DNA from 3 places in the Allobosea sp. Root670 genome. Region 3 is predicted to be linked to each of the others. Evidence: predicted binding sites of a transcription regulator. Region 3 holds the regulator's gene; each other region holds the start of a gene.
The links. Region 3 encodes LexA, which represses DNA repair genes until DNA is damaged. Its sites were predicted from a motif close to TGTTCNNNNTGTGTTCNG; they were not measured.
Positions count from the first base shown of each region.

Region 1: a site for LexA is predicted at 1,845-1,862, ahead of ASE61_RS07950 (DUF763 domain-containing protein). Genes of this name have one in related genera too.
Region 2: a site for LexA is predicted at 1,727-1,744, ahead of ASE61_RS04050 (PA0069 family radical SAM protein). Genes of this name have one in related genera too.

Region 1 covers NZ_LMJU01000004.1:78,950-82,224, forward strand. Annotated here, with positions in the region: gene ASE61_RS26890 (PAS domain S-box protein) at 1-1,339, opposite strand, end outside; gene ASE61_RS07945 (hypothetical protein) at 1,474-1,659, opposite strand; gene ASE61_RS07950 (DUF763 domain-containing protein) at 1,870-3,150, shown strand; gene xth (exodeoxyribonuclease III) at 3,163-3,275, opposite strand, start outside.
Region 2 covers NZ_LMJU01000001.1:881,658-884,932, forward strand. Annotated here, with positions in the region: gene ASE61_RS04040 (neutral zinc metallopeptidase) at 1-734, shown strand, start outside; gene ASE61_RS27370 (hypothetical protein) at 913-1,038, opposite strand; gene ASE61_RS04045 (hypothetical protein) at 1,188-1,673, opposite strand; gene ASE61_RS04050 (PA0069 family radical SAM protein) at 1,907-2,992, shown strand; gene rnhB (ribonuclease HII) at 3,181-3,275, shown strand, end outside.
Region 3 covers NZ_LMJU01000015.1:474,447-477,721, reverse strand. Annotated here, with positions in the region: gene ASE61_RS14705 (ComEC/Rec2 family competence protein) at 1-1,442, shown strand, start outside; gene lexA (transcriptional repressor LexA) at 1,436-2,143, opposite strand; gene glp (gephyrin-like molybdotransferase Glp) at 2,224-3,275, opposite strand, start outside.

The DNA.
Region 1 (3,275 bases), on a different contig from region 3:
GCAGAGTGGCCTGGTGTCCGGCCGCAAGTTTCGCTTCGGTAATGTCCTGCGCAATCGAGCCGATGCGCTGGATGTCACCGTCGCCACCGTAAAGCGGAAATCCGGTGCTTCGGATCCAGCGAAACGCGAGGTCGCCCGCCCGCTGAATACGGTATTCCTGGACGACGACCTCGCCAGCGCTGACGCGCTCGACATTCCTCGAAGCTTCATCACGTTCTTCAGGGATAATCAGGGCGTTGAGCAGCCTGGCGTCGGCGAGCACAGCCTGCGGGGTGACGCCATAGATCGTCTGCACTGCCGGGCTGACATATTCAAAGTCCCAGCTATGGGCATTTCTGACCCAGATGGCATCCGAAGAGGAGGCGCCTAGCTGCTGGAAGCGCTCCTCGCTTTCGCGAAGCGACGCTTCGGCAGCCCTGCGATGCCTCGCTTCGAGGTCGCGGCCGATGATGATGCCGGCCGTGTTGGTGACGAGGTTTGCAACCTCGATATCCGAGGAGCCCGCTTTTGCCGGCTGCGGCCAGTAAAGAGCGAACGTGCCGACAAATTCCCCTTTGCGGGAATGGATCGGAAAGCTCCAGCAGCCGCGATACTGGAAGCGACGGGCCATCTCGCGCCATGGCTTCCAGCGCATTTCCTCCTCGACATCGGACGTCAGAACCGCTTCGCCTGTGGCGGTTGCAAGGCCGCAGGCGAGCGAATCCTGCCCGATCAGGAAGCCATCCACGGCCGCGGCATAGTCCTCCGACATGCCGACGACGTGCCGGAGCGACGTTCTCTCGTCATTAGCGAGATAAATCGCGAAGCGGGTGCCGCAACCGTACTGAGCTGTTACCGCACCTCCCAAAATGCCTAATGATGCCGTGAGAGGCTCTCCGTTCAAGGCGCATTCGAGAGCCTCTCGCTGGCTCGCCAGCAGCGCCTCGTTGCGCTTGCGATCCGTAACGTCCACGAAGACGTTGATTGCGCCCGTTATGTTGCCGGCATCGTCAAAGATCGGGTCAATATTCACGTTGGCGATCAGGCGCGTGCCGTCCGGCTGCTCGATCACCACCTCCAGATCGCGCCCCGCTAGGCCATCCCGCAGCGCATCCGCCATGGGGCAGTCCTCATGCCTCAGCAGGTGGCCGTCCGGCGTCCACATGCGAAACGAACCGCAATATCGTTCCTGATCGTCCCCAAGCGGCGGCTCGCGTCCCCAGATCTCGACGGCTTTCCGGTTGAAAAAGGTGAGGCGGCCGGCAGCATCGCAAATATAGACCGCCGCAGGCATGAGCGCGACCAAGCTTGCCGTGAAGCTGTCGGGGAAACCTTGGCGATGTGCGATCGGCTTATCCATGCGGACGATGTCTCCGCTGCGGATGAGCCATCCTACCTGAACCCGGCGGGTTTCGCATCAGCAGTCGCTCATCGGTCCCTGCACGCCAGCATGGCCAGCAGGGAGTGGAACCGTCGTCGATCGCGATCGTATCGCTAGCCCGCATCGCCACGCAGCTTCAGGAGCTCGTTGAGATGATCCTGCTTGGCGTTGATCTGCTCCTGCAGGTTTTCTTCCTGCGCCGCTCCGGAGGCGGCCGCCGCGAGTTGGGTCAAATCCGAAACCTGCCGGCGCAGGAGAGCGATCTGGTCGTTGAGTGCCTCGCTATTGCCATTGGCCATGCTGGTGGTCTCCACTCAAATGAATCGTCATCGCCCCCCTCAGCGCTCCAGAGACAGGACGCCCGAGCGGCCTCGCTGTTCCACCACCTGCAGATTGTTCAAGGGCACCGGTTGCTTGCCCCATCGAAGCCGTCGGGCTGAATTCAGGCTGGCGCGAGAGCCTGCGAGAGCCTATACCGACTGATCGTTCTTTATTTGTTCCGGAACTTCATGACACGCCGATCAGGCAGCGCTGATCTTCCCCTGCATTACGGCCGCGTTCCGCCCTGGCTGGGCGAGCGCATGGCCAGGCTGGGCAGCGTGATCTGCGAGGCGATCATCCAGCACTACGGTCGCGACGAGTTACTCCGGCGGCTCGCGCATCCCTTCTGGTTCCAGTCCTTCGGCGCGATCATGGGAATGGACTGGCACTCCTCGGGCATCACGACCAGCGTGATCGGGGCTTTGAAGCGCGGCCTGACGCCGCTCGCCGGCGAGCTCGGGCTTCATGTCTGCGGCGGACGCGGCAACCAGTCCCGCCGCACCCCGGCGGAGCTGGAGCAGATCGGTGGGAAGGTCGGGTTCGACGGAGCGGCGCTGGCTCAGGCGAGCCGGCTCGTTGCGAAGGTCGACAGCGCCGCGGTGCAGGACGACTTCGACCTCTACCTGCACGGCTTCTTCGTGACGGATGACGGGCACTGGACGGTCGTGCAGCAGGGCATGAATGGCGATGGCGGGATGGCGCGGCGCTATCACTGGCATTCCGAAGGGCTCGGCAGCTTCGTCGAGGCGCCTCATGCGGCGATCGAGGGCCGTAGCACCGGTAATATCGTCAACCTGACGGATGCACGCGCGGACCGTGCCCGTATGGCGCAGGTCGCGATGCTTCGCGACGAAGGGCCTGATGCGATCGTCAGAGAGCTAGCTGCGCTCCAACCGAAGCGCGCTTGCGCCGATCAAGTGGCTCCGCAACTAACCCTGCCGCATCTCGTGATGCCTTCGCATCATGATGTGAGGCCCAAAGACGTCATGGCGCGCCGCCTTCATGGTGCGCTCGCCGCCGCGGCCGACCGGGGCCCGAGCGATTTTTCCGAGCTTCTGCTCGTGCCCGGCATTGGTGCTCGTACCGTACGCTCTCTCGCGATGGTCGCGGAAGTGCTGCATGGTGCGCCATGCCGTTTCAGTGATCCCGCGCGCTTTTCGCTCGCGCATGGCGGCAAGGATCGCCAGCCCTTCGCCGTACCGACCAAGGTCTATGATCAGACGATCGGTGTCCTTCGTTCGGCCGTCGACCGGGCGAAGCTCGGTCAGGAGGATCGCCTTGCCGCGATCGCGCGGCTGGACGGCGAGAGTCGCCGGCTGGAACAGAGTGCGACAGGTCCGACGCTCGTCGAGTATGTCGCCGAGGAGCGCCGACGCTCGCCGGAGTACGGCGGCCGAAGCGTCTTCGGATGGGAGAGGCCGGATGGAGGCTGCGAAAAAGACAACGAGGCGAAATTCCGACGTCGGTAGGATACCCCTCGTCTACTGCAGCGCTATGGCCGCGAGTCGAATCCAGGCGGGGGCATGGTCGCTGGCCTTGTCCCAGCCACGCACGTGGCGATCGACACCCGCCGCTTCCAGACGCGCGGCCAGAT
Region 2 (3,275 bases), on a different contig from region 3:
ATCCGCGCCTGCTCATCGGCGGCGCCGAACTGATCGGCGGCATCGGCGGGCGCGAGCAGACACAGGAAACGCGCCGTTCCTCCGGCCCGCCGGAGGACCAGATGGGTCGCTTCGTCTCGGCCGTTCTGGCGCAGAACGAGGACATCTGGTCGAAGCTTTTGCCGCAGCAGGCCAATACCCGCTACCAGCCGCCACGGCTCGTCCTGTTCTCCGGCGTCGACCGCTCGGGCTGCGGCACCGCGCAATCGGCGATGGGGCCGTTCTATTGCCCGGTCGACAAGAAGGTCTATCTCGACACCTCCTTCTTCCAGGAAATGCAGCGCAAGCTCGGCGGCGGCGGCGATTTCGCCTATGCCTACGTGATCGGCCACGAGGTCGGCCATCACATCCAGAACCTGCTCGGCATCCTGCCCAAGGCCAACCAGATCCGCGAGCGCTCCTCCGAGCGCGACGCGAACGCGATCTCGGTGCGAATCGAATTGCAGGCGGACTGCTTCGCCGGCGTCTGGGCGCATAACGTCCAGGCGATGGGCCGGATCGACCAGGGCGATATCGACCAGGCGATGCGCACCGCCTCCGCCATCGGCGACGACAAGCTGCAGAAGGCGGCGCAAGGGACGGTCGTGCCCGACTCCTTCACGCACGGCTCCTCGGCGCAGCGCATGAAGTGGTTCACCACCGGCTTCCAGTCAGGCTCGATGCAGAGCTGCGACACGTTCCGGAATCAGGTGTAGCGCCGCTCAACGGTGGCGGGAGGTGCCGGGGTCGCGGGCGGTCACCACCGCCTCGTCCCGCTGGCTGGTCGCTCCGACCGGGCGTCCAAAACAAATCGGGCCCGAACGGGCCCGCGACTTCCTGAGAATGCCGTGCGGAGGGCTGCATCCAGCCCTCCGCTTGGTTTTCGTGGAGAGGCTAGCTCCAGAATCCTTCCTGATGTTCGCGAGGCGAGAACGTATCTTCGTCCTCCCGTTGTTCCTCGCGCTTGTCCTCGTCGCGCTCCGCTTCGAGCGCAGAACAGGAATCGTGCCGTTCCAGCATGGATCTCTCCTTTCGATGTCTGAGGGAGGTGCTTCAGGCAACCGTCTACATATGAACTTATGCTGCAGCGCACAAGTTCCCGCACGAAATTCCTTCCGCCATGCGCTTCAGGCATATCGCCTTCGGCGGCGTAACATCCCTCCAGGCAGCTAGCCTGCCCGCTCCCGCAGGACCGGCAGCCGCACCGGCGCCCGGTCGAGACGACCGGTCAGCGCGACCCCCTTGGGCATGACAAGCCCCGCCGTGAGCCCGCGACCGGGCAGCGAGAACATGAGCCGTTCGCGCAAGGAGGCAAACGCCCCTTCCAGGGGAATCAGGGCCGGCTTTGCCGCCGCGACCAGCAGATGGCGCTCCACCGCCTGGACCCAATGAGCCTGCGGCACATCGCCGGATTCGAACAGGACGAGGCGGTCTCCCCGTGCATGGGCTGCGCCTTCCCGCCAGGCTTGCTCATGGCTCGCGCGGAGATAGCGGGCGCCGGTGGCGTCCGCAGCGCGCTCGGTCTCGGGCGCACCGACCGTGTCGACGAGCACTGCATGGCCGAGAAACCCCTCCGCGACCGCTGGAATCAGAACAGCCAGGGTCGCTGCAAGCGCCTGCTGGGAACCATCGCTGCGGATCACGGCTGTGAGCATAGGCGAAAGCCTATGCCGCAACGCAGCATGCCACAATCCCGCCGCTTGCCTTTTGTTCTCTATATGTTCACTCTACATGAGACCAGAAGGCGCCGATTCCCGGCGCGCGACACGGTTCGACAGCCATGCCCCAGGCCAGACCCACCTCACGGCCCTTCCCGGCAGCCCAGCCCCTGCGGCGGCTCGACCGGGAGCCGAGCGTCTCGGCGCCGGTCGTCGCACCCGCCGATCCGATGGCCTATATCGGCCATCAGATCGACCCCGACAGGCGGCGCGGGCGTGGTGCCACGATCAATCCCGGCGGCCGCTACGAGGCCGAGCAGCGCGTCGCCGAGGACGACGGCTGGGGGTCGCTGGAGGAACTCCCGCCGTTCTCGACCGAGATCGCCTATGAGAAGGCGCGCACCATCATCACGCGCAACGACTCGCCCGATATCTCCTTCGACCGTTCGATCAATCCCTATCGCGGCTGCGAGCATGGCTGCGTCTACTGCTTCGCCCGGCCGACCCATGCCTATCTCGGCCTGTCGCCGGGGCTCGATTTCGAGAGCAAGCTGACGGCGAAGCCCGATGCGGCGGCGCTGCTGGAAAAGGAGCTCTCCTCCCCCTCCTATCAGCCGCGAACGATCGCGATCGGCACCAATACCGACGCCTACCAGCCGATCGAAAGGAAGCTCCGGATCATGCGTCAGATCCTGGAGGTGCTGGCGAAATTCAATCATCCCGTCGGCATCGTCACCAAATCGGCGCTGGTCCAGCGCGACATCGATATCCTTGCTCCAATGGCGGAGAAGGGACTGGTCAAGGTCGCGCTCTCGGTAACGACGCTCGATCCGAAGACCGCACGCGGCATGGAGCCGCGCGCCGCCTCGCCAGCCAAGCGGCTGGAGACGATCCGCAAGCTCTCCGAGGCCGGCATCCCGGTCACGGTGCTGGTTGCGCCGATCGTCCCGGCGATCAACGAACACGAGATCGAGCGCATCCTCGATGCGGCGAAGGCGGCAGGCGCCGAGGCAGCCGGCTATGTCCTGCTCCGGCTGCCGCTCGAAGTGCGCGACATCGTGCAGGAATGGCTGCTGACACATCATCCCGACAAGCTCCGGCATGTGATGTCGCTGATCCGCTCGACGCGCGGCGGCAAGGACTACGATTCGCAATGGGGCCAGCGCATGGTCGGCTCCGGCCCCTATGCCTGGATGATCGGACGGCGCTTCGAGATGGCGGCCGAACGCATCGGCTTCAACACGACTCGGCGCCGGCTGCGGACCGATCTCTTCGTGAAGCCGGAGAAGGAGAAGGCGCAGTTGAGTTTGTTCTGAGGCGTTGGGCGGCTGCTCTCGCCGTCATGCTCGCCCTTGTGGCGAGCATCCACGCCTTGGACACCGCATTGTAGGAAGGAAGACGTGGATGGTCGGGACAAGCCCGACCATGACGATCAAACGCGATTGCGTGGGGCGAGGAAAAGACGGCTCTGGCCCCGCGCTGCGCTCTGCTGCATAACCCCGCCATGCCCGCCGATTTCAACCGCGAGACATCCGCCATTGCCAACGGCCGCTGGCCGCTGGCCGGCATCGACGAGGTCGGACGTGGGCCGCTGGCCGG
Region 3 (3,275 bases):
GCCTGATCACCGAAGCGACGAACAACGACCTGCGCGCCGCCGGCATCTATCACATCGTCTCGATCTCGGGCCTGCACATGGTGCTCGCCGCTGGAACGATCTTCTGGCTGGTCCGGGCGCTGCTGGTCCTGTCGCAGACGGTGGCGCTGCACTGGCCGGTCAAGAAGATCGCGGCGGCAGCGGCGATGCTCGGCGCGACCGCCTATTGCATCTTTTCCGGGAGCGATGTCGCGACCGAGCGCTCGCTCATCATGACGCTGGTCATGCTCGGCGCGATCCTCGTCGACCGCGCCGCGCTCAGCATGCGCAATCTCGCGCTGGCCGCCATGATGGTGCTGCTGCGCGAGCCGGAGGCCTTGCTCGGGCCGAGCTTCCAGATGTCCTTCGGTGCGGTCGCGGCGCTGATCGCCTTCGCGGAACGCTGGGAAGGGCGAAGCCGCACCGAGCCGCCGCGCGTGTTGCCCTGGCCGCTCGGAGCCGTTTGGACGGCGGCGCTTGGCATCCTCGTCACCACCATGCTGGCCACCGCCGCGACGGCGCCCTTCGGAGCCTATCACTTCCAGACCTTCAATCCCTTCGGCCTGCTCGGCAACGCCATGGCGCTGCCCTTCGTCTCGCTCTTCGTCATGCCGGCGGCGGTGTTCGGCGTGCTCGCCTATCCGTTCGGGCTGGACTGGCCGGCCTGGGCCCTGATGGGGCTCGCCTCCGACGTCGTCCTCAAGGTGGCGCATTGGGTCGCGGCCATCGACCATTCCACCGTGACGGTGGCGGCTTTCGGCTCAGGCGTGCTGGCCTGCTTTGCGATGACGCTGTTGTGGCTGACGCTCTGGACCACGGCTTGGCGCTGGCTTGCGGCCTTGCCGCTGATCTTCGGCGTCGCGATCGCCGGAAAGCCGGAGCGGCCGGAAATCCTGATCGAGCGCGATGGCTCCGGGATGGCCGTGCGCGGTCCCGACGGGCGCCTCGCCATCGCCGGCAAGCCCAGCCGCTTCGTCCTGCAGCAATGGCTCGCCGCCGATGGCGACAGCCGCTCGCCCGACGATCCCAGCTTGCGCGCCGGCATCGCCTGCGACCGGCTGGCATGCGTTGCGCAGACCGCCGACAAGCGCACAATCTCCTATACGCGCGAGCGACTCGCCATCATCGAGGATTGCCAGCGCGCCGACCTCGTCATCACCGCCATCCCCTGGGGCGGCACCTGCAAGGCCAGGCTGGTCGAGCGCATGACGCTATCACGCGACGGCGCGACCTCGCTCTACCGGACGGCGTCGGGATGGAGCAGCCATATCGCGGAGCAGTCCGACAGTGAGCGGCCCTGGAGCCGCCGGCGCGAGCGACGCCTGACGGAGCCAGGCACGCGTCCCACCAATCAGTCGGTCACCGTACAGCCCGCACCGGCCGCCGACAACGAAGCCGAGGCCGACACCGAACGCCTTCAGTAGCGCCGCATCAGATTGACCAGCCGGCCCTGGATCTTGACCCGGTCGGGGCCGAGCACACGGGTCTCGTAGGCCGGGTTCGCCGCTTCGAGCGCGATCGAGGAGCCGCGCTTGCGCAGGCGCTTCAGCGTCGCTTCCTCGTCATCGATCAGTGCCACGACGATGTCGCCGGTATTGGCCGTGTCCTGCCTGCGGATGACGACGGTGTCGCCGTCGAGAATGCCGGCCTCGACCATCGAATCACCGCGCACTTCCAGCGCGTAATGCTCGCCGGAGCCGAGCATGTCCGGCGGCAGCGAAACGGTGTGGCTGCGGCTCTGGATCGCCGAGATCGGCGTACCCGCCGCGATGCGGCCCATCACCGGGATGGCGATGGAATGCCGGCTGTCGTCCTCGGCAGGGCGCGGCTTGGCCACGCTGGGCTGTGAGCCCAGGCCGCCCTGGACGATGGCCGGGCTGAAGCGGGGCCGTGCCTGAGGCGCGCCGAGCCCATCCGGCATCTTGATGACTTCGAGCGCACGCGCCCGGTTCGGCAGGCGGCGGATGAAGCCGCGCTCCTCCAGGGCCATGATCAGGCGGTGAATGCCGGATTTCGAGCGCAGGTCGAGCGCATCCTTCATCTCGTCGAAGGAGGGCGGCACGCCACTTTCGCGCAAGCGTTCCTGGATGAAGCGCAGGAGTTCATGTTGCTTGCGTGTCAGCATGGTCGCCGCCAGCCCCTCAATGCGCAGATTCGAAACAAAGCACGAACACCATACGCGTTCTGCTTGTGTTCCGCAAGCCGCTACCGCAAGGGCAGGATGCGGCAGGCCTCGCCTTTCTTCGCGGTAGCGGCATGGGCCGGGCGGATCGTCAGGGCCTGAGCGCGCGCCAGCGTGCCGAGCATCGAGGAATCCTGCCGGTCGAAGGGCGTCGCCACCCAGCCTTCCGGCGTCAGCGTGAGCTCCGAGCGCAGGTAATCCTCGCGCTCGTCATTGCCGGGCATGTCGCGTCCCAGAATGGCGGGGATGCTGCGGTCGCGATCGGCGTCCGCGATGCCGAGCAGCGCCTCGATCAAGGGCAGCACGAAGAGATGGCCGCAGACGATCGAGGAGACCGGATTGCCCGGCAGCCCGACCACGACCATCCGGCCGAGGCGTCCGGTCATCATCGGCTTGCCCGGCCGCATCGCGATCTTCCAGAAGCCCAGCGTCATGCCGGCCCGCGTCAGCGCTTCCTGCACGAGATCATGCGCGCCGACCGAGGCCCCGCCGAGCGTGATCAGCACATCGGCGTCGGCCTCGCCCGCCCTTGCGATCTTGCTGGCGAGATCGGCATGGTCGTCACGGGCGATGCCGAGATCGATGACAGTGCCGCCGGCCTTCTCGACCAGCGCGGCGAGCGAGAACGAGTTCGAGGCGACGATCTGGTCGCGGCCCACAGGTTCGCCCGGCGCCACCAGTTCGTCTCCGGTGGCGAGAATCGCCACCCGAGGCTTCCGCCGGACAGGCAAAGTCGGATGCCCCATCGCGGCAGCAAGGCCGAGGGCGGCGCTGTCGAGTGCGCGCCCGGCTTGAAGCAGCACGTCGCCTTCATGGAAATCGAGCCCTGCGGCGCGGAGGAACTTGCCTTTAGCTGGCGGCACGCGGACGCGGATCACCGGGCTGTCGACGCCGTCGGCATCTTCCTGCATCAGGATGGTGTCGGCGCCTTCAGGCATCGGTGCGCCCGTGAAGATGCGCACCGCCTGTCCTGGCCCGACCGCGCCCTCATAGGCCCGGCCGGCAGCGGATTCGCCGATGACAGTGAGCGAAACGCCTTCCGCCATCTCGTCGCCGCGCACGGCATAGCCATCCA